Regions from separate parts of the Alteristakelama amylovorans genome, predicted to be linked through region 1. Evidence: predicted binding sites of a transcription regulator. Region 1 holds the regulator's gene; each other region holds the start of a gene.
What was found. Region 1 encodes LexA, which represses DNA repair genes until DNA is damaged. Its sites were predicted from a motif close to GTTCCNCNCTTGTTCT; they were not measured.
Positions count from the first base shown of each region.

Region 2: U1702_RS14525 (ImuA family protein) is a predicted target of LexA. The motif match lies at 6,038-6,053, and genes of this name have one in related genera.
Region 3: recA (recombinase RecA) is a predicted target of LexA. The motif match lies at 4,703-4,718, and genes of this name have one in related genera.
Region 4: uvrA (excinuclease ABC subunit UvrA) is a predicted target of LexA. The motif match lies at 2,677-2,692, and genes of this name have one in related genera.

Region 1 is NZ_JAXOJT010000001.1:1,743,594-1,751,194, reverse strand. It holds gene U1702_RS08740 (ComEC/Rec2 family competence protein) at 1-725, shown strand, start outside; gene U1702_RS08735 (hypothetical protein) at 840-1,880, shown strand; gene U1702_RS08730 (GFA family protein) at 2,081-2,491, opposite strand; gene lexA (transcriptional repressor LexA) at 2,579-3,259, opposite strand; gene U1702_RS08720 (molybdopterin molybdotransferase MoeA) at 3,319-4,503, opposite strand; gene U1702_RS08715 (hypothetical protein) at 4,508-5,083, opposite strand; gene U1702_RS08710 (PilZ domain-containing protein) at 5,151-6,086, opposite strand; gene U1702_RS08705 (DUF1028 domain-containing protein) at 6,161-6,877, opposite strand; gene moaC (cyclic pyranopterin monophosphate synthase MoaC) at 6,881-7,348, opposite strand; gene trpC (indole-3-glycerol phosphate synthase TrpC) at 7,345-7,601, opposite strand, start outside.
Region 2 is NZ_JAXOJT010000002.1:628,815-636,415, reverse strand. It holds gene U1702_RS14540 (2'-5' RNA ligase family protein) at 1-118, opposite strand, end outside; gene U1702_RS14535 (error-prone DNA polymerase) at 118-3,441, opposite strand; gene U1702_RS14530 (Y-family DNA polymerase) at 3,438-5,339, opposite strand; gene U1702_RS14525 (ImuA family protein) at 5,257-6,003, opposite strand; gene U1702_RS14520 (M3 family metallopeptidase) at 6,134-7,601, shown strand, end outside.
Region 3 is NZ_JAXOJT010000001.1:1,105,109-1,112,709, forward strand. It holds gene U1702_RS05445 (hypothetical protein) at 1-92, opposite strand, end outside; gene U1702_RS05450 (M24 family metallopeptidase) at 89-1,336, opposite strand; gene U1702_RS05455 (dicarboxylate/amino acid:cation symporter) at 1,336-2,643, opposite strand; gene U1702_RS05460 (glutathione S-transferase family protein) at 2,669-3,310, opposite strand; gene recA (recombinase RecA) at 3,541-4,614, opposite strand; gene U1702_RS05470 (DNA-3-methyladenine glycosylase I) at 4,754-5,311, shown strand; gene U1702_RS05475 (adenosine deaminase) at 5,666-6,679, shown strand; gene U1702_RS05480 (phosphoribosyltransferase) at 6,679-7,197, shown strand; gene U1702_RS05485 (response regulator) at 7,194-7,544, opposite strand; gene U1702_RS05490 (response regulator) at 7,585-7,601, opposite strand, start outside.
Region 4 is NZ_JAXOJT010000001.1:543,142-550,742, forward strand. It holds gene U1702_RS02585 (beta strand repeat-containing protein) at 1-2,486, opposite strand, end outside; gene uvrA (excinuclease ABC subunit UvrA) at 2,703-5,675, shown strand; gene U1702_RS02595 (nucleotidyltransferase domain-containing protein) at 5,687-6,589, shown strand; gene U1702_RS17095 (Cap15 family cyclic dinucleotide receptor domain-containing protein) at 6,785-7,168, shown strand; gene U1702_RS02600 (hypothetical protein) at 7,233-7,601, opposite strand, start outside.

The DNA of each region.
Region 1 (7,601 bases):
CATTCTGGTGGGCGGCGGAGCAAGGGCTGAAGCTGTTGCTGTGGATCGCCCATACCGCCGCGAACGCGCCAGGGGCGCTGGCGATGCTGCCGGGGATGCCCGGGGGTGCCTATGCGCTGATGGTGGCGGGCGGGATCTGGTTTGCCTTGTGGAAGACCCGAGTGCGGCTGCTGGGGTTTGCGCCGATGCTGGTTGGAGCGGTGTGGGCGCTGACGACGCCGATGCCGGACTTGCTGGTGACGGGGGACGGGCGGCATCTGGCGCTGCGCACGGGGGGCGGCAATGTGGCGCTGCTGCGGGATCGGGCGGGTGACTATGTGCGTTCGATGATGAGCGAGAATGGCGGCGTGGACGCCGAACTGCCGCCCTTGTCGGAGCAGGACGGCGTGAAATGCAGCCCGGATCTGTGCGTGATCGAGGTCGAGCGCGACGGGCGGCGCTGGCGGATCGCGGCGACCCGCAGCGGATATCTGGTGCCGTGGCGCGAGATGATGGACGTGTGTCGCTCCGCCGATATCGTGGTGGCGGACCGGCGATTGCCACCGGGGTGCGTGCCGAAATGGCTGAAGCTGGACCGGCTGTTTTTGCAGGAAACCGGCGGGGTGGCGATCACGTTATCGGCGACGCCGGAGGTCCGGACGGTGCGGCGGGCGGGGGCGGCGCATCCGTGGCTGACGCCGGAGAGGGTGATGCCGCCGAAGCCGGTGACGAAGCGAGAGCGGTGAGACGCGGTTGCCGTTCTGCGCCGCGCAAATAAATCGTTGCTATATTTCCAATGGAGCGGAATCTTTGTGAAGTCGAAATGGGGCGATCGCGGCGTGATTCTTGGGGGTATGGAAATGCGCGGGATTTCGCATCTGCTTGCAGCGGCGTCGTTACTGGCCATGCCGGTGGTTTCATTGCCGGTGCTGGCGTCGCCACAGGTGACGACTGCCGATGATGACGACATCGGCTCGATCGGTGCCGATTTCGAGACCGCCGTCTATCGCTACGGCGACGGGGTCGCAGGGTTCAAGGTGAGGGATGCGCGGAATAGTCCGTTCACCGGGCTTCAACGCGGCGATATCGTCATCGCGGTGGAGGACCGCTATTTCACGCGATCCGACACGTTCCGCGATTTCGATACAGAGGTGTCGCAATATTATTCGGGCGCGCCGGTGAACATCGTCTATCTGGACGCGAGCGCGGGATATCGGCGGATGAACCAGACCGCGCGGCTTGCGGTTCGGCCCGTATGGCAACAGCGATGGGCGGCGGCACCGACGCGGACCGTTCCCGCTGCGCCGGTTCCGACTGTGGCGGCGCGGACCGTCGCCCGCCCGGCGGCGCCCGATTGGGGCCGGATCAACCAGTATCTCGATCAACTGGTGGCAGCGGATTCGCGCGGCTGGGCGATCAATGAATATGCACGCGGAAGCATTCGCAACGCGCGGGTCACGACGCTCAGCACCTCGATCTATCAGCTCAATGCCGATTTTTCCTATGTCGGCGGCGCGCGCGGGCATGTGCGGGTGCGGGTGGCCGACGGAAAATTCTCCTGCATCGAGTTTCAGGACACGCTGATCGGGTGCCGGGGGCTGCGCACACCGGGTCAGGGTGCGGCGATCGCGGCGCTGGTCGGGCTTGTCGTTGTCGCGGCGGTCGCGTCGTCGAGTTCGAGTTCGAGTTCAGGCGTGTCGGGTAGAGACGGCTATGCGCCCAGCGCCGGGGGCGGCGACGATGGCGGCGGCGGATCCGGCGGAAACGCGCGTGCCCGCGAGGAGCAGGACCGGCGCGACGCAAAGGCGCGGGAGGATGCCCAGCGCAAGACACCGCGCGTTGGCGGGGAGGACGGCATCTATGGCTGCGCGAACCCGCCCTGCTGGGATCGTCCACAGTAGAGACGACGCAGGCCGCGCTCCGCAGCTGAAGCATGATGACTTCAGCTTGAACTAACGACCGTCACCCCGGGCTTGACCCGGGGTCCCGCTAATGGCGACCGGTCGAAAAAGCGGGACCCCGGGTCAAGCTCGGGGTGACGAGAAAATCAGTGATGTCGTCACGTTATAGAATGATATGACTTCCGCACTTGTGGCGGCGGTCATTCCATTCCCGGAAAGCGCGAAAACTCGGGCAGATCGTGCGCGTTCTTCATCCAGCCGACACGTTCGGCGGTCTGGATATGGGCGACCGCGGCCACTGTGTCGGGGTCGTCGAGGGTCGCGGCCTGGATGTCGACAAGGCCCGGGAGATTCTGGTCGTTGCGGTAGATGAGGCCGGTGCCGCAGGTTTCGCAGAACCAGCGGCGGCCATGGTCGGACGAGGCATATTCGCGCGGGCTGCCCTGGGTGACGGTCAGCGCATCCTCGGGATACATCGCCCAGCCGACCATCGGCGCGCCCGATGCGCGGCGGCAATCGGAACAATGGCACAGCGCCTGACCGCCGTGGAGCGGTTCACCGGTAAGTTGGTAGCGGATCGCGCCGCAGTGACAGCCACCGGCGATGGTCATTTGGGTCTCCTAGACACTTCGCTGACGTGGGCCTGTGCTGACAGGCCCCACCCCAACCCCTCCCCTGAAGGGGAGGGGCTAAGAAGATCAATAGCGGCGCAGCAATCCGGCGAGCTTGCCCTGCACACGCACCTGATCGGGGCGATAGCGCTGGGGGTCGTAGGCGCGGTTGGCGGGGTCGAGCCTCACCATGCTGCCTTCGTTGCGGAAATATTTGAGCGTCGCTTCGCTATCCTCGATCAGCGCCACGACGATCTCACCGTCGCGGGCTGTTTCCTGACGGCGGATGAGGGCATAATCGCCGTCGAAAATCCCGGCCTCGACCATCGAGTCACCGGCGACTTCGAGCGCATAATGTTCGCCCGATCCGAGCAACGCGGCGGGGACCGGGAGCATGGTCGATCCCTCCATCGCCTCGATCGGCACACCGGCGGCGATGCGGCCGTGGAGCGGGATTTCGATCACGTCGTTGGCGGGCCGCGCAGCCGGACGGGTCAGCGCCACGACATTGTCCTTTGCCACCAATGTCGGTGCCGCCTTCTTCGCATCGGCACGCTCGGGCATCTTCAGCACTTCGAGCGCGCGGGCGCGGTTGGGCAAGCGGCGGAGGAAGCCGCGTTCCTCCAATGCCGAGATCAGGCGGTGGACGCCGGACTTCGACTTGAGGTCGAGCGCCTCCTTCATCTCCTCGAACGAGGGGGACACGCCGCTGTCGTTCAGACGATCGGCGATGAAGCAGATCAGCTCATGCTGCTTGCGGGTAAGCATCGGACGTTCCCTTGTTCCAGAACAGACGCGGAACGTTTACGCCTTGTTCTTCGCTTGTGTCAAGCGAGATGCAGGATTTCCACCGAGTCGCCTGAAACCGCCGCCGGGGCGTGGGGCGCGCGGACGATCAGGCAGTCGGCGCGGGCCAAGGTACGGAGCATCGAGCTTTCCTGGATCGCCGCCGCGACGACGCAACCGTCGCGGTGGGCGGCGCGCAGATAATCGGCGCGCGGGCCGTTGGCCGGAAGCGGCTCACCGAGAATCGCGCGGGTGGTTCGGGGCAGCGGGTCCGCTGCACCCGAGAGGTGTGCGACCAGCGGGCGTACGAACACAAATGCGGTGACAAACGCCGAAACGGGGTTGCCGGGCAGGCCCAGGACCACGGTATCGCGCATGCGTCCGGCCATCATCGGCTTGCCGGGGCGCAGCGCGATGCGCCAGAAGTCGATTTGGGTCCGGGCGGCTTCGAGTGCGGGACGGACCAGATCATGATCGCCGACCGATGCGCCACCGGTGGTGACCAGGATGTCGGCGGTGACGGCGGCAAAGGCGGAGGCAAGCGCTTCGTGGCGGTCGGGCAGGATGCCGAGGTCGATAATCTCGACCGGCAGGTCGGCAAGCAGCGCGGCAAGCATGACGCCGTTGCTCTCATGGAGTTGGCCGGGGGCGAGCGGCTCGCCATGCGGGCGGAGTTCGTCGCCGGTGGCGGCAATGGCGATGCGGACGCGGCGGCGGACGGGTAGTCTTGCGTGTCCGGCAATGGCGGCGAGTGCGATGCGCGCGGGGGTGAGGCGATCGCCGGGTTCGATCAGGGTTTCGGTTTGCGTGAAGTCGAGACCCGCCGGGCGGACGTTGCGACCGGCATGGTCCGGACCTTCGCCGTTCAGGATCAGCAGATTGGCATCGCGCAGCGCTTCTTCCTGCACCAGCACCGTGTCGGCATCGGGCGGGAGCGCGGCTCCGGTGAAGATACGGACTGCCTGATGCGCGGCGATGGACGCGGCGAAGGGACGACCGGCGGCGCTCTCGCCGATCACCTGCCACGGGCCGGGCATATCGGCGAAGCGGATCGCATAGCCGTCCATCGCGGAGAGCGGCAGTTCGGGTTGGGTGCGCAGCGCGGTGACGGGCGTGGCGGCCCAGCGGCTGGCGGCATTGCGCAGGGCGACACGTTCGGTCGCCACGGGTCGGGCGAGCGCAAGGAGGCGGCGCTGGGCTTCGGCGACGGAGAGGAGGGGGGGCATCGTATCAGGGGCCGATCGGACGGAACATGTTGAACCAACTTGTCACGCCAAAAATCCACCCGATTGCCAGCACCTGAAACCAGATCGAGCGAATCCGGGTTGCGAGCAACGCCAGGATGACGCTGCCCAGCACCAATGCCTGCCCCGGCAATCGGTCCCAGCGAGCCGCCCCCACGATATAATAGGCGCTTGTGCCGCTCGACATTATGAGGCTGGCGGCGGTCAAACCCCAGCGATGGCGCAGCGACGCGAGGTAGAAGGCGCGCATGTCGATCACGCCTTCCTCCGGCAGATCGTCGGGCAACGCAGCGGCGACCATCAGGAAACTGATCGCGAGGAACACAAATTTCGGCAGAAAGTCCGCGGTGGTCAGCGTCCGACCCGCACCGGGATAGCCGAATTGCCACCACCAGAAAACGATCATCGAATAGAGCATCAGCACCGCGTAGAAGAGCGTCAGCCAATCCCATTTCACGCGCGATCCTGCGCGCAGCAGCTTGTGAAAGCTGGTCAGCAGATCGGCTACGCCAAGCCCGATGATGACGCCGATGAAAGCAAGGATAAACTCATTCAATGACATGGCGGCCCCCGGGTATGCGGGTGCATCATGCCGAAGCGAAAGGGCCGACGCTACTGGTTCTGGCGTCTCACCGCCCCCGCGTCGTCTCCGCCAGCAGGGCCATTTCGTGCGGGCGCAGCGGCACGCGGAATTCGGCGACGTGCCGGGCGCCATGGCATTCGAGCACGCGGATCGGCCAGCCGCCGATTTCCGGGAGCGAGAGCCACAGCGACGACAGCGGCGTGAATTCGGTCGCGCTCTCGAACTCGACCAGACCGCTGCTGAGCGTGTTGAGCTGGGCATTCCACCAGCTGACGCCCGAACGGACATGGGTGGCGATGTCGAGGCGCAACGCATTCTTGACCGCGCCGAGCGTCGAGGGGGTGGATTCGGCGGCGGGCGTCGGGCGGCCGGTGGCGATCTTGCGCAGCCATGGCATGAGCAACTGCCAGCCCATTTCCTCGCCAAAGGCGATGCCGGCCTGACCGCGTTCGATCCAGCGGACTTCGCCCTGGATCGGGCGCAGCCCGTCGAGCGTGATCTCGACCAGCTCGCCGGGGGTGAGCGCGGCGCGGGTTTCGACCCCGATGCCGGCAGGGGAAAGGTTGCGGGTCCAGGCGAAGTCGACTTGGCCCGAATGGCGGACGCACAGCCGCTGACGCAATTCGATACGCGGCATCTGGCGCTGATCGGCGGTCTGCGCGGCGAGACAACGGGCGAGTGCGCCGACGACATCGACCGGCGTGTCGAAGCGAAATGCAAGCGCGGCGGGATCGTGACCGGTGATTGCGCCCTCTGCGCTGAGGCCGAAGGGGAGCTCGATCGTCGCTCGCGCATTGTGGTCGACGGGGCCGGTGACGGTGAGCGTCGCGGTGGTGGAGGTGATGCGATGGACGAAGCAATCCTGGTCGCCATCGGCCAACCGAAGCAGCGCGGGCGCGGCTTCGTCAGCCGCGCCCGGGGGGGAGGGGGAGTCGAGATCGGTTGAAAGCGAAAAGATCGCCGAACGTGCCGGATTGGTCATTTTGCCCCCAGATGTTGGGGAACAATGGGGTTGCAGGTGTCAACAATCGTTAAGCTTTTGCGGTGGAGGCAGGATTAACCACCCTTGTCGAAGCGACGGCGCACTTCGCTGACGGGGTTCGTGGAATCCTCGCGCGCTGTCGACACCACGATGCGCAGGCTGAGGCGATCCGGCGCATCGTCGGGCTTCGCCACGCCCAGATAGGCGGATTGCGCGGTCTTGACGCCACACCGTGCATCACCGCCTGCGCGCGAGCCCGCCTCGAGTGCGAGAAGGAGGCGTTCGGCCATCCGCAAACCACGTCGTTCGGCGGCGCGCCAGGCGGCGAGGGTCGCGGTCAGGACGGCCCGGCTGACGAGCATGTTGCCCTGAACGGCGACACCGCGGGCGGTCAGGTGGCCGCGCACCTCGGCGGTCTCGCCACCGGTAAAGGCGGCGGCGGAGGGCCGGCCGTTCGCCGCAAGGGTTACGACGCCATATTGCTGTTCCGGCGCGCTGGTGTCGTAGCGACGGTCGCTGATCGCGGCGACGACCGTGGCGGCGTCCTTGCCGTCGGCGATCATCGCGGCGCCATCCGCCTTGGCCTGCATGTTGCTCGCGGCCTGGGCGACGATCGCGCCGCGAGCGGGCACGAGGCGAACGACCCCCGCCACGAACGGCGTGCACGAGGCACCTGCACTGCCCACCTCGCCGGTCTTTGGATCGACGGCGACGATGGTCCAGGTGGCGGCGGCGGGCGTTGCATGGAACAGGGCAAGCGCGAGGCCGGTGAGGGGTGTCGCGCGGTGCATCGTTCAGGCGGTCCAGGCGCCGGACTTGCCGCCGGTCTTTTCCAGCAGGCGGATGCCGGTGATCGTCATGGCTTTGTCGAGCGCTTTCGCCATGTCGTAGACTGTGAGCAGCGCAACCGAGACGGCGGTGAGCGCCTCCATCTCAACGCCGGTGCGCCCGGTCAGCGCGACGGTGGCGGTGGCGGTGACGCCGGTTGTGTCGGGAGTCAGGTCGAGCGTGATTTTGGTCAGCGCGAGCGGGTGGCACAGCGGGATGAGGTCGGCGGTCTTCTTCGCCGCCATGATGCCGGCGACGCGCGCGACGGCGAGAACGTCGCCTTTCTTGACCAGCCCGTCGCGGATCGCGCTGGCGGCTTCCGGCGACATGGCGATGCGGCCGGTGGCGATGGCCTGACGCTGCGTCTCCGCCTTGGCGCCGACATCGACCATGCGCGCGGCCCCGGTTTCGTCGAGATGGGTGAGGTCGGTCACCCGATCATCGCCCACGTTGCGGCCTCGACATCCTGCTGCCGCATCAGCGCCTCGCCGATCAGGAAACAACGGACGCCGTGTTTGGCCATCGCGTCGAGATCGGCGCGGGTGGTGAGGCCGGATTCGGCGACGAAGGTGCAACCGGCGGGCGCGCTGCCGACCAGTTCATAGGTGCGGTCGAACGAGACGCTGAAGTCCTTGAGGTTGCGGTTGTTGACTCCGATCAGGCGGGATTTGAGCGCGAGGGCGCGGT
Region 2 (7,601 bases), on a different contig from region 1:
AGCCGATCTCGATGCCCAGCGCCGCGCACAGCCGGATGAGGCGGGCGCGCTCGCGCGGTGGCGGCTTGAACATCATGTACAGCGGCCGTTCGGCGCGGCGAGTCACCTGCCCGGCCATCAGTGAAAATCCCGCGACTTGACCGGAATCCGGTCGGCATCGCGCCAGTGGTTGCTGTCATAGGGTTGCGGCCAGCCGACCTTTCGGTCGCGCGGGTCGATCGTCCCGCCATGCGTTGCACCGTCGCCGGGCATGGTCATGCGTGGCAGATCGAGATCGCCGACATCGCGCAGCATGCCCGTCAGATCGGTCAGATGATCGACGACGACATGGATCACCAGCCCCTCGCGCTGCACCCGCCCGCGAATACCGAGCATCGTCGCTGACATCACCGTGCGCCGGTTGGCCTCGAACCGGTCGGGCCACAGCACGGCATTGGCGATGCCGGTCTCGTCCTCCAGCGTGATGAATACCACGCCCTTGGCACTGCCGGGTCGCTGGCGAACGAGGATCAGTCCGGCGACTTCCACCCGCTGCCCGTCCTTCATTCTCGCCAGATCGCCACACGGCACCCTGCCTGCCGCCGCCAGCCGATCGCGCAGGAAATGGACGGGGTGATTGCGCAGACTGAGTTGCGTGGCGCGATAATCCTCCACCACCTCGCGCCCCGCCGTCAGCGGGGTGAGCATGACCGGTTCCTCGACCACTTCAGGCTGCACTCTGCCCGCATGTGCGTCCATCGTTGCGAACAGCGGCAACGGCGCTTCCCGCAGCGCCTTCACCGCCCATAATGCGTGTCGCCGGTCGAGACCCAACGACTGGAACGCATCCGCGCGCGCCAGCCGTTCCAGCGCCGCCGGTTTCACCCCGGACCGCCGCCACACTTCCTCGATCGACGCGAACGGCCCACCTGTCGCCCGCGTAGCGAGGATGTGTTCGGCGTCCATCTGTGCCAGCCCCTGCACGATCCGCATCCCTAACCGCAGTGGATGCAGGCTCGCCCAGTCCGCATCGTCCCCGCAAAACCCTGCAGCGCGCGGCCGCAGATTCGGCCCGCCGGGGATCATCCGCGTATCCCAACCGCTGTCGTTGATGCACACCGGCAGCGCCTCCACGCCATGCCCGCGCGCGTCGCGCACGATCTGCGCGGGGGCATAGAAACCCATCGGCTGTGCGTTGAGCAAGGCTGCACAGAACACATCCGGATGCCGACACTTCATCCATGACGAGGCATAGGCGATCTTGGCGAAGCTGGCGGCGTGGCTTTCGGGAAAGCCGTAATTGCTGAACCCTTCGATCTGCGCGACCAGCCGCTGCGCAAATTCGTCGCTGATGTTGTTCGCGCGCATGCCGGCGAGCAGCTTGGGACCGAACTCACCAATGCCGCCGGTGGATTTGAACGTCGCCATGGCGCGACGTAGCCGGTCGGCCTCGCTCGCGGGGAAACCGGCTCCAATGATCGCTACCTGCATCGCCTGTTCCTGAAACAGTGGCACGCCCAGCGTCTTTTTCAACACGGCTTTGAGCGCGGGCGAGGGGTAATCGACCAGATGCGGATTCTGCCGTCGCTTCAGATAAGGATGAACCATGTTGCCCTGGATCGGGCCGGGCCGGACAATCGCGACCTGAATCGCGATGTCATAGAAGTTGATCGGTTTCATGCGCGGCAGCATCGACATCTGCGCCCGGCTTTCGATCTGGAAAACGCCCAGCGTATCGGCCTTGCGGATCATCCTGAATGTAGGTTCGTCATTCTCCTGCATCACGGGGGAGGCCATCGTGATCGATATGCTCTTGTGTTTGGCCAGCAAGTCGAACGACCGGCGCAGGCAGCCGAGCATGCCGAGGCCGAGAATATCGACCTTCATGAAGCCCAGATATTCGAGATCGACCTTTTCCCATTCGATGACGTGACGATCGACCATCGCGGCAGGTTCGACCGGAATCAGGTCGTGCAGCTTATCGCGCGTAAGCACGAAACCGCCGGGATGTTGCGACAAATGCCGGGGCGTGCCGAGCAAGGCCTTTGACAGCTCCAGCGTCAGCGCCAGCCGATGGTCGCTATTGTCGAGATTAAGCGCGGCGACATGCGCGTCGGGCACGCCTTCGTTCGACCAGCCCCAGACCTGACTCGCCAGCGCGCCGGTCAGGTCTTCGGGCAAGCCCAGCGCCTTGCCCACTTCACGCACCGCGCCGCGCGAGCGGAAGCGGCTGACGACAGCGGTCAGCGCGGCATGATCGCGGCCATAGCTGTCATAGATCCACTGGATCACTTCCTCGCGCCGTTCATGCTCGAAATCGACGTCGATGTCGGGCGGCTCCTTACGCTCGGTGCTGATGAAGCGTTCAAACAGCAACTGGTGCTTGACCGGATCAATCGATGTGATGCCAAGCGCAAAACAGATGACAGAATTCGCAGCGGACCCGCGGCCCTGACACAATATCTGCTGGCTAATCGCGTACTGCACGATCGAGTTCACGGTCAGGAAATAGGGTGCATAGTCCATCTGCTCGACCAGTCCGAGTTCGTGGGTCAGCAGGTCGCAATGTGCCTGTGAAGGTTTACCGCCAAAGCGTTGCCGCAAGCCGTTCCATGCCAGTTTTTGCAGCGCCTGTTGCGGCGACTGGCCGTGCAGGACTTCCTCTTCCGGATATTGATGGTTCAGGTCGCGCAGTGAGAAGGCGCAGCGTTCGGTGATCGCTTCACTGGCAAGCAACGCATCAGGGTAATGCGCAAAGCGGCGTAGCATTTCGTCCGGCGATTTAAGGTGTCGATCAGCATTGCGCTCACGCCTGAAACCAAGTTCATCGATTGTGCATTTGTTGCGAATTGCGGTGACGACATCCTGAAGCATACGCTGATCGGGATGGTGATAGAGGACGTCGCCGGTGGCGAGCGGCATCAGGGCATAGCGATGCGCTGTTTCATATGTTTCGTACAGGCGCACAGCCTCGCCCGGGCGCCGCTGATGGGTGAGGCAAACATGACCGTGTGCGCCGAACAGGTCGGCCATCCACTGCAGGTCGCCATCGACGCCACGTGGGACCAATGCGGCAACCAGGCCTGAGCAATGGGTGGAAATATCTTCCCAGTAGAGAAAGCATTTCCCCTTCTCGCCAGCTTGCGGATCGGCACGCGATTTGCCGAGCGTGATCAGCCGCGTGAGGCGGCTCCAGGCGGCGCGATCTTCCGGCCAGACCAGCAATGAAGCGCCATCGACAAGGTCCAGCCGACAGCCGGTGACGGGGCGAATCGTCACACCCTGCTTGGCAAGTTCGTCGCAAGCAAACAGCGCCTGCACCACACCGGCGAGCGAGTTGCGATCGGTGACGCCGAGCGCGGAGTAGCCCATCAACGCGGCATATTCGAACAGCTGTGTGGGTGCCGACGCGCCGCGCAGGAATGAGAAATGCGTCGTCACCTGAAGCTCGACGTAACTCATCCGAACAGCCCGTGCAGATACCAGCTAAGATCGCCGGTCACGCCGCGTTCGCCATCCCCCCTGCGGAACAGCCAGTAGCGGCGGCCTGCATCGTCCTCGACGCGAAAATAGTCGCGCACGGCATGCGTCTCCGCCGCACGTCGCCACCATTCGCCCGTGATGCGTTCGGGGCCATCGGCGTGCATCACGTGGATGACGCTGCCGCGCCAGGTGAAGCGGCGTGGCGGCTGGTCGGGGAGCGCGGCCAGCACATGATCGAGCCGTTCGGGCTGCCGCAACAGCCGCACCGGACGGGGCCAGTCGATGCGCCACGGGTCAGGCACGGTACTGCGATCGAGCTGGCCGACATCGCCGGGTTTCAGTCTTGCGCCGCGCCGCGCCGGTGCATCCAGCACGCCGTCGCGGGCGACGCTGCGTTCGGGGACGTCGCTTTCGACCGGACGCCGTCGTGACAGCCGTGCCAGCCCGATCCGGGTCGCCAGCGTATCGACCAGCGGGGCCAGGTCGGGCTTGGTATCCTCATCCAACCGTTCGTCGAATGGTTGCGCGGTGAGTGGTTCGGCGCGGCGGACGTAGAGGGTGATGGCGTCGATGCCATAGCCGGGCTCGACATCCTCGATCCGCCGCGCGATCAGGCGAACCAAATGCATCGGGTCGCGGGTCGCACGGGCGAGGCCGACGCGGATGCGTTGCGGGACGCCGTCCACGCGATCCGCGACCAGCTCGACTGCGCGCGCGCCCAGCCCTTCGCTCTCAAGCGCGGCGCAGAGTTCGGGGACGAGCGCGCCGATCCAGTGCGCGATCCCCTCGGCCGTCGCCACCGGATCGATGAAACGGCGCACGACCATGATGGCTTCGCGCGGAATCACCGGGGCAAGCGGTTCGGGCAAGCTTCCCAGCGCCTGTTCGAGCCGCGTCACCAGCGTTGCGCCAAAACGCCGGGTGAGGGGTGCGCGCGGCATTGCGGCAAGCTGGCCGATCGTGTCGATGCCCAGCCGGCGGAGAAGTTCGACTGATTTTGTGTCAGCGCGAAGGGCAGGAATGGGCAAGGCAGCGATTGCCTTTGCCTGCTCGGTTGCCGACAGAATGCTTACGGGATCGCGGCCATGATGTGCGAGCGCCCATGCCGCGCCGACCGTGTCGGCAATCGCTATCCGCGCCGAATAGCCCCGCCGCCTGAGCAGCCGGACGATCCGCCGCGCCATCATCGCTTCACCGCCGTGCAAATGTGCGGTGCCGGTGATGTCGATCAGTAAGGTATCCGTTCCCTCGACCGCGACGATCGGCGACCAGCGCCGCGCGGCGAACAGCGCCAGCGCGTTGAGTACGGCGAGATCGCCATCGGGATCGGCGGGGCGGATGTCGAGGCCGGACACTTGTGCTCGTGCCTGAGTGACCGGCATGCCGGATCGGATTCCGGCGGCACGCGCTTCGGCAGAGGCGGCGGCGATGACGATACGGCTGCCCTCACGGATCGTAGTGACCAAACCGCCCTGAACAGGCTGTGGTGGTGGCGTGACGGCAACGCGCGCTGGCTTGTCCGGCTTTCCCGCCGGAATCTGCTTGCCGACCTCGTCCGATTGCATTGGGCGAAAGGGATTGCCTGCTGCCTCGTCGCGCCGCCCCAACTCGCGCCGGGATGGGCGCTGATGTGCGGGCAGCGCGGCAATTTGTGCGTCGCGTTCCGCTCGCGCCCATTTCGCGCCCGGTCGCCAGCCGCCGCCGCGCGGCACCGAACAGGCATGCACCTGCTCAGCCGCTGCCGCCGCCCGCAACGGTTCGATCGATGCGAGGACTGCCAGATCGGATGGCCGCTCAGGCTGCTTCGCGGTTCGCTCCACCTGCCGCAGCCTTTCGATGGGCCAGTCGGGCAGGAAGAGCGCAGCGACCCGTTTCATCGCACGCCTCCACCAATTGTTGAAAACCCTCACCTCCCTTTTGCCGCGCCAGCGTCAGTCGCCAGCGGGCGCGGCCCACCCCCTCCACGGGCAATGGCGTCGAGGGTGCGCAGGCCACGCGCCAGCGGGTGACGGCGGCGGAGGGCGCGCCAAGCGGGTCGCCCGCGTAACGCGGATGGCGTTTCATCAGCAGCGCGATCGTGCGCCCGCCCTCCGCCGCCAATTGTAGCCGCCGCGTCGCCGGCATGCCCACCCGCTGCGCCTCCCCCACCACCGCGCCCAGGCCACGATGGCGCAGCCCTTCCTCCATGATCGCCAGCAATTCTGCGTCGTCCGCCGCCTCGGCATAAAGCACGCGTTTCGGGGCCAGTCCCGCCTGATACAGGCCGGGTGCGAACAGGTCGCGCCGCCGCACCACCCATAAAACCGGCCCCCATGCCCGCGCCGCAATCCCCGCGACGAACAGGGTGGCGGCGGCATCGTCGGTCAGATCGGCGGTGTCGCCGGCGATTTCGTGCAACGCATCGAGCCTGAGCCCGCCATCGGTCAGCCGCGTGTCGATCTTGTCCAACCCGAACGGCAACACCGGACGGCGGCGATATCCACTGCCCTGGATCGCATTCAGCGTCTCACGCAACTGGCTGATGACGGCAGGGTCGGCCACAACGGGGTGCTCAACAAATCGACTCGGGATGATTGTTCCTATTTTGTTCTAATTTTCGTCCGAGTCAACTTGCCAATCCTGACCGCAGAGGCGTATCGTCCTGCTATCACACCTGTTTTAGGGAATTCCGATGAAGCCCGTTTCCGGCGCGATTCTGCTCGCCACCACCTCGCTCCTTTCCGTCAATGCACAGGCTCAACCCATGCCAAAAGCCGCGTCCGCCCCTGCCCAGGCCGCCACCCCTGCTCCCGATGCCGCACCGATGCTGGCACAATGGCCCGGCCCGTTCGACGGGGTGCCGCAGTGGGACAAGGTGACCCCCGCAATGTTCGGTCCCGCGTTCGAGGCGGGCATGGCCGAGGCACGCGCGGAGTTCGCCAAGGTCCGTGACAACCCCGAAGCGCCGACCTTTGCCAACACGATCGAAGCGCCGATGAAATCGACCACGTCGCTCAGCCGTGTGTTCCCGGTGTGGGGCGTCTATACCAGCAACCTCGCCACGCCCGAGGTGCAGAAGATCGCCACCGAATGGAGCCCGAAACTGTCGGCTTTCTCGACCGAACTCAGCCTCGACCCCAAGATGTTCGCGCGGGTCAAGACGCTCTATGACAAGCGCCAGACGCTCGGCCTCAATCCCCAGCAGATGCGCCTGCTCGAACGCAGCTATCGCGGTTACGTGACCTCGGGCGCGCTTCTCAACGAAGCGCAGAAGGGCGAGATCAAGCGCATCAACGGCGAGCTGTCGAAAGCCTATACCGAGTTCAGCAAGCGCGTGCTGGCAGACGAGGAAACCGCGATCATCCTGACCAGCGAAGCCGAGCTTGCGGGGCTGTCCGACAGCTTCAAGGCAAGTCTGGCGGATGAGGCGAAGGCGCGCGGCCAGGCAGGCAAATGGGCGGTCAAGAACACGCGTTCGTCGATGCAGCCGTTTTTGATGTACTCGACCCGCCGCGACCTGCGCGAGAAGGTGTACAACGCCTATATCAATCGCGGCGATAACGGCGACGCGAACGATACCAATGCGATCATCGCCAGCATCCTGAAGCTGCGGCAGGAACGCGCGGTGGTGCTGGGGTTCAAGAACCACGCCGCCTATCGCATGGACGACACGATGGCGGAGACGCCCGCCAATGCCAGCAAGCTGATGATGTCCGTTTGGCCCGCCGCCCGCGCCCGCGTGCTGGAGGAAGTCGCCGACATGCAGGCGCTGGCCGATAAGGAAGGTGCCAAGATCAAGATCGAGGGCTGGGACTATCGCTTCTATGCGGAGAAGGTCCGCAAGGCGAAGTACGATCTGGATGAAAGCGAAGTGAAGCCGTATCTGGAGCTGAACAACATGGTCAACGCCATGTTCTACGCCGCCGGACGCCTCTACGATCTGCAGTTCAAGGAGAATACCGGCACGATTCCCGTGTTCAACCCGGATGTCCGCACGTTTGAAGTGACCCGCGAGGGCAAGACCGTCGGGGTCTTCTACCTCGACAATTTCGCGCGTGCGGGCAAGCGTTCGGGAGCGTGGGCGACCAGCTATCGCAGCCGTTCGGGGCTGCGCGGTGAAAATATCGTGCTGGCGTCGAACAACAACAATTTCACCAAGG
Region 3 (7,601 bases), 640 kb from region 1:
AGACGCCGCAGCGCCTCGCCGACGAAGACGTGCTCCACGATTCTTTCGCGTAGGGTTGAATGAATATAGTGATGATCGAGCGCGACGGTCACCCGATCGGCTCCTCGATCGACCTCGGCGGCATGCTGAACCATTTCGGCCCAGTCGCCGTCATGTGAAAGCAATCCTCCAGCCGCACGCCGAATTTGCCCGGCAGATAAATCCCCGGCTCATTCGAAAAGCACATGCCCGCCGCCAGCTTCTCCCGTTCGCCCCGCACCAGGTTGATCGGCTCGTGACCGTCCATGCCGATGCCGTGGCCAGTGCGGTGCGACAGCCCAGGAAGCTTATAGTCGGGGCCATATCCCAGCGACGTGTAATAAGCCCGCACCGCGTCATCGACCGCCCCGGCAGACGCGCCTATCCTTGCGGCGGCAAAGGCGATGTCCTGCCCTCGCCGCATTTCGCCCCACACTTTGCGCTGCGCCGCACTCGGTCCCCCATGAACGAAGGTGCGCGAAATATCGGATTGATAATCATGCACCACCGCGCCGCAATCCATTAGCACGACCTCGCCCTTCGCCACCTTTTGCGGCTTGCCCGACCCGTGCGGATAGGCCGATGCCTCACCCAGAAGGATCAGGTTGAACGCGACCTCACCACCCAGCTTGCGCGTCGCGGCGGTCATCAGCGCGGCAATGTCGGGCGGGGTCATGCCGGTTTCGATACGCGGATACGTCCAGCGATACGCCGCCATCGTCACGTCCGCCGCCTTCTGCATCAGGGCGATTTCGGCGGGCGTCTTTATCATTCGACAACCCCGGATAACCGGGTTGGCGGAGACGATCCGCGCGCCGGGTAATGCGCGGGCGAGACCGTCGACGGCAAAATGTCGCACGGTTTCCTCGATCCCGATCGGGCGGTTCGCTAGCTTCTTCTCCCGCAGGAACTGGGCGATCAGCTTCAGCGGATCTTCATGCTCCTGCCACACCCGGATTTCCGCTGGGATGCCGAGCGATTCGCGGACCGACGGTTCCTCGAAGAACGGGGTGACGATCACCGGCTCGCCCTCTACGGGCAAAATCGCCGCCGTCAGACGCTCGCTGCGCCACCAGCGCACGCCGGTGAAATAGACCAGGCTCGACCCCGGCTCGATCAGCACCGCGCCGATGCCGGCTGCCTTCATCATCGCCTGTGACTTAGCAAGTCGGGCACGTCGTTCCCCGGGACTGATCGGCGTCGCATCCCCCACGATCGACTTCAGCGCCGACAGGTCCAGCTCGGCAGCGCGGACCACGGACGACAGCGCGAACGGGGCGCTCGCGCCCGCCGCCAGCAGTGCGCGACGCGACAGCATCAGGGTGCGGGCTCCACCTCTGGCTTCTCACCCGCCGACACGATCGTCGCCAGCACCAGATCGCCGATCACGTTGAGCACGGTGCGACACATGTCGAGGAAGCGATCGACGCCCAGCACCAGCCCGATGCCGGCGGGCGGCACCCCGACCATGCCCAGGATCAGCGCGATCACCGGCAACGAACCCGCCGGAACACCCGCCGTGCCGATGCCACCGAGGATGCACACCAGCATCACCGTAATCTGCTGCCCCAGTGTCAGATCGACGCCAAAAAACTGCGCGAGGAAGAGTACGGTCACCCCTTCGAACATCGCAGTGCCGTTTTGGTTCGCAGTCGCGCCGATGGTGAGGACGAAGCGGGCAACGCGCGGCGGCAGCTTCAATTTGGTTTGGGCGACGCGCAGCGAGGTGGGGAGCGTGGCGTTGGAGGACGCGGTCGAGAACGCCATCACGCTTGCTTCCTGCGTCTCCCGGAAGAACGCAATCGGGTTCTTCTTGGCGAGCAGGAGTAGCAGGATCGGGAAAACGATGAACATCTGCGTGCCAAGCGCCGCCAGCACCACGCCGACGAACGCCAGCAGCCGCACCAGCAATTCCCAGCCAAACAATGCGGCGAGGTTGAACATGAAGCAGAATACCGCGATCGGCGCGAGGCGGATGACGAGACCGATCAGCTTCATCGACACCTCGAACACGCCCTCGATCGCGCCTTTCAGCGTCTGGACGTGGGGCTTATCGATCGTCAGGAGGATGCCTATTCCGAAAAACAGCGCGAAGAACATGATGGCGAGAATGTCGTTCGCGGTCATCGCGGCGACGATATTGTTGGGTACGATGTTGAGGATCGCTTCGACGCCGCTGGGGGTCGCCGCAGTCTTTTCGAGGATCGCTCCAGCGCTGTCGCCCGACTGTGCTAGCATCCCCTGCGCCTCCGCCCGGTCCACACCCGCGCCCGGCTGAAACAGGTTCACCAGCGCCAGGCTGACGATGACCGCGATCGTCGAGACGAAGATCGTCAGGCCCAATGTGCGCAGCCCGACACGCTTGAGCGCACGGATTTCGCCCATTTCGGCGATGCCGACGACGAGTGCCGAGAAAAGCAGCGGAATGACCAGCATGAACAACAGGCGCAGGAAGATCTGGCCGATCGGCCCGGTGACATAGGTAGTGACCGTCTTGACCCAGGGCGCATCGGCCGAGGTGAAGTGGACCAGCATCCCGAGCGCCAGACCGAGTATGAACCCGCCCAGCATCTGCCATTGCAGTGTGGATTCGCGGTGTTCTTTGGTTTCCTCTGCGGTCGTCATGCTGGCCCCTTATATCCTTGTTGGCTCAGGCATAGGCATAGGGGCCGCCCTTGGCGAGCGCCGTCTGATAAGCGGGGCGGGCGTGGATCTTGTTGAGCCAGGCGATGGTCGCGGGGCGTGATGCATCGAGACCGGCACGGCTCCGTGCGGCTTCGAGCGGGAAGCTCATCATCACATCGGCGGCGGTGAAGTCGTCACCGGCGAACCACGGGCGGCTGGCAAGTTCCGATTCGATGTAATCGAGATGCACGTCGATCATCGGCTGAAGTTTCTTCTGCGCTGCCTTGCCGAACAGGGGAACGCGGGCGAGCACCAGCTTGACCAGCAAAGGTGGCATCAGCGACCCTTCCGCATAATGCAGGAACTGGCGATAACGCAGCACCGAATCACGGTGCGCGGATGGGCCAAGTTTACCATCGGCCTTCTCCACCAGATATTCGATGATCGAACCGGTTTCGGCGACCACCCTTCCCTCTCCGCTGCCAGCATCGTCGTCATCGATCACAGGGGATTTGCCGAGCGGATGGACCGCCTTCAGCTCGGGCGGGGCGAGCATCGTCTTCTTGTTCCGCTCATAGCGCTTCACCGCATAGGGCAGACCCAGTTCCTCAAGCAGCCAGAGGACGCGCTGCGAACGCGAATTTTCGAGGTGGTGGACGGTAATCATGGGCTGCCTCTCCGGCTTCTGGGTTGGCGAAGTTGACACATTTGGCGTGGTTGACAACCGTTTGCCTTACTGGCGCTCGCCGCAAATGCCCCGCACAGCGAACGCGAAAGACCCGGCGCGTGGGGAGCGCCGGGTCTTCCGGTGGGAGACTAGTCCCGTGACCGCCGCCGCCCATCAAGGTGCGGCGCGGCCCAAAATTCGGTTGAAACTCAATCCGACGACGCCAAGGCTTATTCGTCGTCGTCCTCGGCATCCGGCCCGGTCATCATCTCTTCGGCGACCTTGTCGGTGCGGGTGCGGATGGCCGCCTCGATCCGGTTGCAGATATCCGGATTTTCCTTGAGGAAGGTCTTGGAGTTTTCACGGCCTTGCCCGATGCGGATGCTGTCGTAGCTGAACCATGCGCCCGATTTCTCGACCAGCCCCGCCTTCACGCCCAGGTCGAGGATCTCGCCAATCTTCGAAATGCCTTCGCCATACATGATGTCGAATTCGACCTGCTTGAACGGCGGTGCGACCTTGTTCTTCACCACCTTCACGCGGGTGGCGTTGCCGACGATATCGTCGCGGTCCTTGATCTGGCCGGTGCGGCGGATATCGAGGCGAACCGAAGCGTAGAATTTGAGCGCATTGCCACCGGTCGTGGTTTCCGGATTGCCGTACATCACGCCGATCTTCATGCGCAGCTGGTTGATGAAGATAACCATGCAGCGCGAGCGGCTGATCGAACCGGTCAGCTTGCGCAGCGATTGCGACATTAGGCGCGCCTGAAGCCCGACATGGCTGTCGCCCATCTCGCCCTCGATCTCCGCGCGCGGCACCAGGGCTGCGACCGAATCGATCACCAGCACGTCGATCGCATTCGACCGCACCAGCGTATCGACGATTTCCAGCGCCTGTTCGCCGGTGTCGGGCTGCGACACGATCAGCTCATCGATGTTGACGCCCAGCTTCTTGGCATAGACCGGGTCGAGCGCATGTTCCGCATCGACGAACGCGGCAGTGCCGCCATTCTTTTGCGCCTCGGCGATCACATGCAGCGCCAGCGTGGTCTTGCCCGAGCTTTCCGGGCCGTAAACCTCGATCACGCGACCTCGCGGCAGGCCACCGACGCCGAGCGCGATATCCAGCCCGAGTGAGCCGGTGGAAATCGATTCGACCTGCATCGTCTCTTTCGAGCCGAGCTTCATCGCCGACCCCTTACCGAAAGCGCGGTCGATCTGTGCGAGAGCGGCGTCGAGCGCCTTCTGCTTGTCCGGAGAAAGGCCCATGGTTCCTTGGATCACCTTAAGGGAAGCTGCCATTGATAGTCTCCGTCGCTAAAGGCTTTCGGCCAGTCGTTCAATGCGGTTCACCGCCTTCATTTGCATTGCGTATGCCATTTGTTCCGATAGAACAAGTGTGGAACGATCTTTTTTTGTTCTCACGATATCGGAGCGTGAAATGAGCGAACGAACGCGATGCCGCTGGGCCGGGAACGACCCGTTGATGATCGCCTATCACGATGAGGAATGGGGCGTACCGGTACGCGATTCCCGGACGCTGTGGGAAATGCTGATGCTCGAGGGATTTCAGGCAGGCCTGTCATGGTCGATCATCCTGAAGCGGCGTGAGGGCTTTCGTGCGGCGTTCGCGGACTGGGATCCGGCAAAGGTCGCTGCATTCGACGACGCCGATATCGAGCGTCTGATGGCGGACCCCGGCATTATCCGCGCGCGGGCGAAGATCGTGGCAACGATCAACGGCGCGCGCATCTTCCTGGCGATGAAGGATGCGGGCGAGGATTTCGGCGATTGGGTGTGGGCGCTGGCGGGCGATGCACCGGTGAAAGGGGATGGCGTCACCCTGCCGGCACAGACCGCGACGTCCGAATCGGTATCGAAGGCGCTGAAGGCGCGCGGGTTCAAGTTCGTGGGACCAGTAATCGTTTATGCGTGGATGCAGGCGGTGGGAATGGTGAATGACCATAGCGTCGGCTGCTTCCGGCGGTTAGCGGTTTAGCTTTGGCTTTCGCTGTTTTTCGGAGACTGGATCAGCAACGTCTCGCACAGACAGTCGAGTAGCAAGGTGCCAAGGTCCGAGGGCGCATCTGCATATGAGGCGCGCTCGTAAAACTCGTGAGCCGAGTACCCAATGCCGAATGCGCTCAACTCAATATCGAATTCTGTGGGGTATATTCGATAGTCGGAAGTCGTGGTCATGACGATTTTCTTCGCTCGACCTGACCGACCGAGCAAGGGGAATTCGTAACGTGAGTATAGGCTGGCACTGCTTACGCCGCCTATGGTGCCTCCCTCCCCCCTATGGCGAGGGAATTGAGTTGCCCTGCCCCGCCATTCGCGCGATCTTCCCGGCATGACCAATCTCGACGCCTTCATTACCCGCCTGCCCAAGGCGGAACTGCATCTGCACATCGAGGGGAGCCTGGAGCCGGAACTGATGTTCGCGCTGGCGAAGCGGAACCGGGTGGCGATTCCGTTCGACAGTGTCGAGGCGGTGCGGGCGGCATATGAATTCAGCAACCTGCAAGATTTTCTCGACATCTATTATGCCGGGGCGGACGTGCTGCGGGTCGAGCAGGATTTTTACGATCTGGCGGATGCCTATTTCGCGCGCGCCGCCGCCGATGGCGTTGTGCACACGGAGATTTTCTTCGACCCGCAAACGCATACCGATCGCGGCATTCCGCTTCAGGTGGCGGCCGACGGATTGCTGGCGGCGATGCGCGATGCGGAGGCGCGGCATGGGTTGAGCTCGAAGCTGATCCTGTGTTTTCTGCGCCATCTGGACGAGGACGCGGCGTTCGCCACGCTGACGGCGGCGGAGCCGTGGCTGGACCGCATTACCGGCGTCGGGCTGGACTCGTCGGAGGTCGGGCATCCGCCGGAGAAGTTCGCACGCGTGTTCGCGGCGGCGGGCGATCTGGGGCTGAAGCGCGTGGCGCATGCCGGGGAAGAAGGACCGCCGGACTATGTGTGGCAGGCGCTGGATATTCTGAAGATCGACCGGCTGGATCATGGCAACCGATCGCTGGAGGATCCGGCGCTGGTGCGGCGGCTGGCGGCGGAGGGGATGACGCTGACGGTATGTCCGCTGTCCAATCTGAAACTGTGCGTGGTGCCGGACATGGATGCGCATCCGATTGACCAGATGCTGGCAGAGGGATTGCGCGCGACGATCAATTCGGACGATCCGGCCTATTTCGGCGGTTATGTCGGGGAGAATTACCGCGCGGTGGCGGCGGCGCGCGGGCTGGGCAAGGCGGAACTGGCGACGCTGGCGCGCAACAGTCTCGCCGGATCGTTTCTGGATGACGCGGCGAAAGCGGCGCATGTGGCGCGGCTCGACGCGTTTGTGGCGGCGAACTGATGCCGGTGTTCACAGCCGTGTCGCACGATCAGTTCGTGGATGACGTGCGCGCGATTGCTGCGGCGATCACGGACGATGCCGACTGGCGGGCTGACTTTATCATCGGGATCGGGCGCGGCGGGCTGGCCCCGGCGGTGTATTTGAGCCACGCTACGGGCATGTCGATGCTGTCGGTGGATCATTCGTCGCAGGTGCATGACTTTGCCGATGCGCCGCTGGAACGGCTGGCCGAGCGGACACGCGCGGGTGAGCGGTTGCTGTTCCTCGACGATATCAACGACAGCGGCGCGACGATCGCCAAGCTGCGCGCGAAGATGGCGGACGCGGGTGCGGTGATGGACGGGGTGCGGTTCGCCACATTGCTAGACAATATCGCATCGAGTCAGCGGGTTGAATATGCCGCGCGGACGATCGACCGGAACGTGACCAAGGACTGGTTCGTGTTTCCGTGGGAAGCCGTCGCGCCATCGGCCTCGCTGGAAGCGGATGCGGCGGAATTGCCAGAACGGATCGCTTAAAGCGCAGCCAGCGCCTTCTCGACCGCGTCCATCGTGAAGGGTTTCGGCAGGATCGGGCGGCCCTTATGCGCATCGGCCACGGTATCGCCGCTGCCCCCGGTCGCCAGCACGAACGGGATGCCCGCCGCCGCCAGCGCGTCCGCGATCGGCCAGCTTGTCTCGCCGCCGCGCAAATTTACGTCGAGGATCGCTGCGTCGACTTCGCCTGCGGCGACGATCGGCAGTGCGTCCGCAACGCTGTCAGCGATACCCGCAACCTGCTTGCCGAGCAGGTCCAGAAAATCTTCCAGCATCATGGCGATCAGGGGTTCGTCTTCGACGATCAGAATACGTTGGGGGGTGGTCATCGCCGGGCTATTTGCCGGATAACCCCTTCCACGCCAAGCTTTATTTCGCTGTCAGAA
Region 4 (7,601 bases), 1.2 Mb from region 1:
CCGCCATCGACCGTGTCTGCCGCGGTCAGCGCTGCACCGAAGAAGAAGGCGTCGTTGCCGTCCCCGCCACTGACGGAGTCGTCACCGCCCTGCGACATGTCGAAACTGTCGTTCATCCCGCCGCCGGCAAGGCTGTCCGCCCCGGCGCTGCCAGTGAACGCACGCTCGCCCAGCACGAAATCGCTCAGCGCGAATGCCGTGTCGGAGGTGAGCTGCATCGTGCCCTGATCGGTTTCGATCGTCGCGGTGGCGAACGCCCCGGAATTGACGAGCGTGATGACGCCGACGCGAAACGCGGTCAGGTCGATCCGGTCGATGCCATTCTGGAAATCGAGGAGGCGGTCGCTCGCGGCGACCGTCGAATCCGTGACCAGCCGATAGACGAACGTATCGACCCCCGCACCGCCACGCAGTTGATCCGCCCCGGCACCGCCATCCAGCATGTCCTCGCCGTCGCCGCCGTCGAGCATGTCGTCGCCCAGACCCCCCAGCAACTCGTCGAACCCGCCTTCGCCATAGAGTGAATCGTTACCGCCAAAGCCGCGAATGACATTGCCGCCGCTCCCGCCCCGGATCACGTTGACCCCGTCGGTCGCGTCGATCCGCTGGACGAACGAATTGCCGGTGAAATCGATCGCATTGTCGTTCGACGTCTGCGACGCGGGACGCAGGCTCAGATTGACAAACTCGATCGATATGCCGGCACCCAGCACATAGGATACGCCGAGGACGAGTTCGTCGCTGCCATCCCCGTCCGCTTCGACGATCTGCGCCCGCGCATCGCTTACCCAATAACGGTCGTTGCCCGCACCGCCGCGCAGCATGTCCGCGCCGATGCCGGCGATCAACAGGTCGTTGCCCTCGCCGCCCAGCAGCGTATCGTTGCCAGCCCCGCCGTCGAGCGCGTCGTCGCCGGTGCCGCCGCTGAGGCGGTCGCTGCCAGCGGTTCCGACAACGAAGTCATTGCCGCCCGCAGCATCGATTTGACTACCACCCGCAGCACCGTTAAAGCCGAGCACCAACCAATCATCGGCATCGCTTAGGAGCAGCTGGGGAATAGCCTCTATTCCGCTGATGCTGCCCCCGGCGATCGTGACAGATCCCGCGGTGAAGTCGGCGGATATTGCCTGTGTCAGCCGCGCAGAGAGATGCAGCGTGTCCAGCCCGGTGCCGCCATCGATCGTGTCACCCGCGCTCGCCCAGATCGTGTCTGCTCCGGCGCCAGCGAAGATCCGATCGGTTTCGTTGTCATCGACCTGATTGTTGCCGGCGAAGATGGTATCGTCGCCGTCACCACCGCTCAAATCGTCCTTGCCGCGATTGCCGACCAGCGTGTCGTTGCCGTCACCACCTTCGATGCGGTCATCGCCATCCCCGCCCGAGATTCCGTCGTTGCCACCGCCGCCAAACAGCTGATCCTGGCCACTGTCCCCGCTGATCTCATCAGCCCCGGCTCCGCCATAAACCGTATCGTCGCCAGAGCCGCCCGACACCAGGGCGCCATCGTCGCGTACGTAAATGGTATCGTTGCCACTCTCTCCCATCAGACGATCCGTCGATGGGTAAACCGCAGCATTGTATCCCGTGCCGCCGATAATGACGTCGTCACCGTCCCCGCCGTAGATCGTATCGGTGCCGGCGCTTTCCGTCAGGTGATCGTTGCCGCCCCAACCACTGATTGATATCCCCACCACCCCGGGTGCGATCGGACCGGCGACGATAACGTCGTCAAAGGCGGTCAGGCTGATTCCTGCGACGAGTTCCACATTCGTTATGGTCCCGCCGCCGATCTGAATCGAGCCGTTATTCGCGAGTTGACGCAAATCGGCCGAAACGCCCGCGGAACCACTGTAGAAATCTAGGTAGATCGTGTCGCTGCCGACGCCGCCATCCGCGCTGTCGCCATATCCGACGGTCAGCCAGTCATTGCCCGCGCCTCCGGAAAGCGCATCGATGCTGCTGTCGACACCATAGCCCTCCTCCCCATATCCACTCAGCCGATCATCGCCATCGCCGCCGTCGAGTATGTCACTACCGTGGCCGCCCCTAAGCGTGTCGTTGCCTCCGTCTCCATATAGCGTGTCGTCGGCCCCGTGGCCCGATATTCGATCGTCGCCCTCGCCCCCGCTCAGATGATCGGCCCCATCATCCACCGAACTGACGAACCCATCGCCGTTGATTTCGTCCGCTCCGGCTCCCCCGGAAATGACGTCGTTGCCTTGTCGCCCGTGCAGCTTGTCTATGCCATCGCCGCCGGCGATGATGTCATTGCCTTCGAGGCCGGAAATCTCGTCATCACCGTCGCCACCATCGAGGTCGTCGTCGCCGACGCCGCCGACTATGTAGTCGTTTCCACCGTCACCCTTCACCTTGTCCGCGCCGCCATTGGCGAAGATGACGTCATCGCCCTCGCCGCCGCTGATCGTATCGTCGCCTTCGGTGCCCTGGATGTAATCGTTGCCCGACGTACCCGTGATAACAGCCATTTCCGCCCCTTATCGAAAACCCCATCTCTATCCCCCCCTGTCTCAAACGCCAGCTTCAAATGCATGACAAACCTGCACTTTTCGACAGGTGGTGCGCGCCGGAGGCGAAATGCGGTCCGGGTTGCGCCGAGCCGTCCCGCTTCCCATTTCGCCTTTTCGCTGCGTCGGCCTCGGCTCCGCTTGCGGATCAGGAACAAATCTGGAACAATTTACCGCATGCTGACTCACATCTCCGTCCGCGGCGCACGCGAGCATAATCTCAAGGGCGTGGATATCGATATCCCGCGCGATACCCTCACGGTCATCACCGGCCTGTCAGGCAGCGGCAAGTCGAGCCTCGCCTTCGACACCATCTATGCCGAGGGGCAGCGGCGCTATGTCGAGAGCCTCAGCGCCTATGCGCGCCAGTTCCTGGAGATGATGCAGAAGCCCGATGTCGATCATATCGAGGGCCTTAGCCCCGCAATCAGCATCGAGCAGAAGACGACGAGCCGCAACCCGCGCTCGACCGTCGCCACCGTCACCGAAATCTACGATTACATGCGCCTGTTATGGGCGCGCGTCGGCATTCCCTACAGCCCCGCGACCGGCCTCCCGATCAGCGCGCAGACGGTCAGCCAGATGGTCGACCGCGTCCTGACGCTGCCCGAAGGCACGCGCCTGCTCCTCCTCGCCCCCGTCGTGCGCGGTCGCAAGGGCGAGTATAAGAAGGAACTCGCCGAATGGCAGCGCGCCGGCTTCCAGCGCGTCCGCGTCAATGGCGAGATGTACCTGATCGAGGAAGCGCCGGCGCTCGACAAGAAGTACAAGCACGACATCGAAGTGGTGGTCGACCGCCTCGTCGTCGGTGGCGAAATCGCTACCCGCCTGGCCGAAAGCTTCGAGACGGCGCTGAAACTCGCCGAAGGGCTGGCCTATGTCGACCTCGTGGACACGACGGTCGAGGCATTGACGTCGAGCCGCGTCAACGAAGCCCCCCAAAGCTTCCGCACCGAAACCGCCGAACCTGTTGCCCCCGTAAAGGGCATGAAGAACGCCGGCCTCCCCGACAACCGCATCGTCTTCTCCGAGAAATTCGCCTGCCCGGTCAGCGGCTTTACCATCGCCGAGATCGAACCGCGCCTCTTTTCCTTCAACGCCCCGCAGGGCGCATGCCCCGCGTGCGACGGCCTCGGCGAGAAGATGGTGTTCGACGAAGACCTCGTCGTTCCCAACCACGACCTCTCCCTCAAAAAGGGCGCGGTCGTCCCCTGGGCCAAATCCAACCCGCCATCGCCCTATTACATGCAAGTCCTCGGCAGCCTCGCCCGCGAATTCGGCTTCGCGCTCGACACGCCGTGGAAAGACCTGCCCGGCGAAGTCCAGTTCATCATCCTCCACGGCACCGGCGGCAAGCCGGTCACGCTGACCTTCGTCGATGGCCGCAAATCCTATGACGTGAAGAAGCCGTTCGAGGGTGTCATCGGCAACCTCAACCGCCGCCTGCTCCAGACCGAGAGCGCGTGGATGCGCGAGGAGCTGTCCAAATATCAGGCCAGCCAACCCTGCGCCACCTGCGAAGGCGCGCGCCTCAAGCCCGAAGCCCTCGCGGTCAAGGTCGCCATGCGCGACATCTCCTCCGTCACCAAACTCTCCGTCACCGACGCGCTCGCCTGGTTCGCCGCGCTCCCCGATCAGCTCACCGGCCAGCAACAGGAAATCGCCCGCGCCATCCTCAAGGAGATCGACGAACGCATCGGCTTCCTCAACAATGTCGGCCTCGATTACCTCAACCTCAACCGCACCAGCGGCACGCTGTCCGGCGGCGAGTCTCAGCGCATCCGCCTCGCGTCACAGATCGGCTCCGGCCTCTCCGGCGTGCTCTACGTCCTCGATGAACCCAGCATCGGCCTGCATCAGCGCGACAACGACATGCTCCTCGCCACGCTCCGCCGCCTGCGCGATCTCGGCAACACCGTGCTGGTGGTCGAGCATGACGAGGACGCGATCCGTACCGCCGATTACGTCATCGACATGGGGCCGGGCGCGGGCGTCCACGGCGGCGAGATCGTCGCGCACGGCAGCTTCGAACAAGTCCTCGCCAACGAAAACAGCATCACCGCCGACTATCTCTCCGGCCGCCGCGAAGTCCCGCTGCCCGCAAAGCGCCGCAAGGGCACCGGCAAGAAGCTCACCGTTCACAATGCCACCGCCAACAACCTGAACGGGGTCACCGCCAGCATCCCGCTCGGCACCTTCACCTGCATCACCGGCGTCTCCGGCTCGGGCAAGTCCAGCTTCACCATCGACACGCTCTACGCCGCCGCCGCGCGCCACCTCAACGGCGCGCGCATGCTCGCGGGCAAGCATGACAAGATCACCGGCCTCGAACATCTCGACAAGGTGATCGACATCGATCAGTCGCCGATCGGCCGCACCCCGCGCTCCAACCCCGCCACCTATACCGGCGCCTTCACCAACATCCGCGACTGGTTTGCCGGCCTCCCCGAAAGCCAGGCGCGCGGCTACAAACCCGGCCGCTTCAGCTTCAACGTAAAGGGCGGCCGCTGCGAAGCGTGCACCGGCGACGGCCTGCTCAAGATCGAAATGCACTTCCTCCCCGACGTCTATGTCACCTGCGACGTCTGCCACGGCCAGCGCTACAACCGCGAAACCCTCGAAGTGAAGTTCAAGGGCAAGTCGATCGCCGACGTCCTCGACATGACGGTCGAGGATGCGGTCGAATTCTTCAAGGCCGTCCCCCCGATCCGCGAACGCATGGCGATGCTGGCAGAAGTCGGCCTCGGCTATGTCAAGGTCGGACAGCAAGCCACGACCCTGTCGGGCGGCGAAGCCCAGCGCGTCAAACTGTCCAAGGAACTGGCGCGGAGAGCCACCGGCCAGACGCTCTACATCCTCGACGAACCCACCACCGGCCTGCATTTCGAGGACGTCCGCAAACTCCTCGAAGTCCTCCACGCGCTGGTCGAACAGGGGAATACGGTCGTGGTGATCGAACACAATCTCGACGTCATCAAGACCGCCGACTGGATCCTGGATTTAGGGCCGGAAGGCGGCGTCAAAGGAGGCGAAATCGTCGCCCAGGGCACGCCCGAGCAGGTCGCGAAGGAACCGCGCAGCTACACGGGGAAGTATCTTGCGCCGCTGTTAAATAAGGTGAAAGCTACGGAAGAAATTGCCGCGGAATAGGAACATCCACTATGTATCGAGCTAAAACAGACTGGGAAAGTACGTTAACAGCTTGGTCCCAGCCGCTCGGCAAGGTTGAGGATGAGAAAGCCGCCAGAGCTATAACCGCAATTCAGCGAGCGGTGGCTAATAGCAACGCTTTGGGTCGTCATACTGTACGGACTTTTGTTCAAGGCTCGTACCGTAATAACACGGGTGTACGGCAAGAGAGCGATGTGGACGTAGGTGTCCTATGTCCTGACACTTTCCATTACAATGATTTGCCATCACCACACACCCGGCTAAGTCTCGGAATATCCGATGCTTCATATTCATACGGCGATTTTAGGGATGATGTTGAAGATGCATTGGTCACTCAATTCGGCCGCGTAGCCGTCAAAAGCGGCAACAAAGCGTTAAATGTGAAGGAAAACACATATCGCGTCGATGCGGATGTCGTTCCCTGTTTCGAGTACCGTCGATACCGAGATAGTGGTTATGGGCTGACCTACGATGCCGGAATTTGCCTCACTGCGAGAGACGGCACATTCATTACAAACTATCCTGAGCAGCAATATCAAAACGGTATCAAAAAGGACGAAGCGGCCTATTACCGGTTCAAACCAATGGTTCGTGCAGTTAAGAAGCTGTCTTGCGAAATGGAGGAGGAGGGCGTCGACGCGGCTAAGCCTATGAAATCCTTTTTGATCGAGTGCTTGGTCTGGAACCTGCCAGTGCCTATCTTCCTGTCTTCCAATATGTGGGAAAGAGTCGCGGAAGTTTTGAAAACTATTGAGGACATGGCGACGTACAGCTCGGCGTCGATGCTCGAAGAGAACGCAATCAAACCTCTTTTTGGCGGAACAAGCGCATGGACGTCGCATCAAGTTCAGCGCTTCGCTTATGAAGCGCGTCGCTACATTGGAGCCAACTGACCTGTGGAACCCATTCACAGCAAAATCATCGTGTGGGTTGCAGTCGCGGCGTTCGTCGGCGCCCTGTACGCTGCCGGCGAAAGCGTATCTTGGACGTGGATCAAGGCTTTAACAGCTCCGACGATCGCTGTTGGCGTTGCCTTTTGGCTATTTGATAACTGGTTGTGGAAGTTTCGTTGGCTGCACGGATGGCTAGTGCGACGCCCAAATATAAGTGGGGTTTGGGAAGTGGAGATAGAATCTACTTGGGTTGACCCGGATACCGGCATTGCCGCTCGTCGGAATGGTTTAATTGAAGTACGTCAGACCTACACTCAAATTACCTTTTCAGTGGAAACGGAAGAGTCCAGCGGCTCCCTCATTGGAAGCGAGTTGATACGGCTCCCGCAGAGTAAATTTAGGTTTTGCGGATCTTACATTAACGAGCCTAAACCCGCACACAGGGAAAAAAGTGTCATACATTATGGCACATTTTTGCTCGCGATAGATGGTCCTTCCCATGAGCCTACCAATCTGGTTGGATCATACTGGACGGATAGAAAAACAACAGGCTCAATGAAAGCTGTACGGCCAGCCTAAGATTATGCCCGTAAAATTGGAGGGCGATTACTACACCTTCTCTCTGTGCACGTCTTTGCATCGCCTACTCCGACCTTCGCGTAACCCGCACCGCCCCAATCTTTTTCGTAAACGCCGCCCGCACCCGCTCGAACAACCAATCCGGTATCGCACCGTGATAGGGCGTATCACCGCCAACCAATCGCACATCTGGTCCCGGCCAACGAAACTGGTTGATCTCGGTCACGACAACCCAGCTTGGCTCACGGTCTAGGCCCAGATCGCGCTTAACGATCGCTGGCATCTCCACGCCATCGCTCGCCTCATCTGGCCGACTATGCGTGACCGGCACAACGTTGACGAACACCTCGCGGTCCTGCGTGATCGTGGATAAAATAACGACGGAGGGCCGGTCTTTCAGCCCCTCTTCCTGCCCCGCATCCGCCTCGCGCGC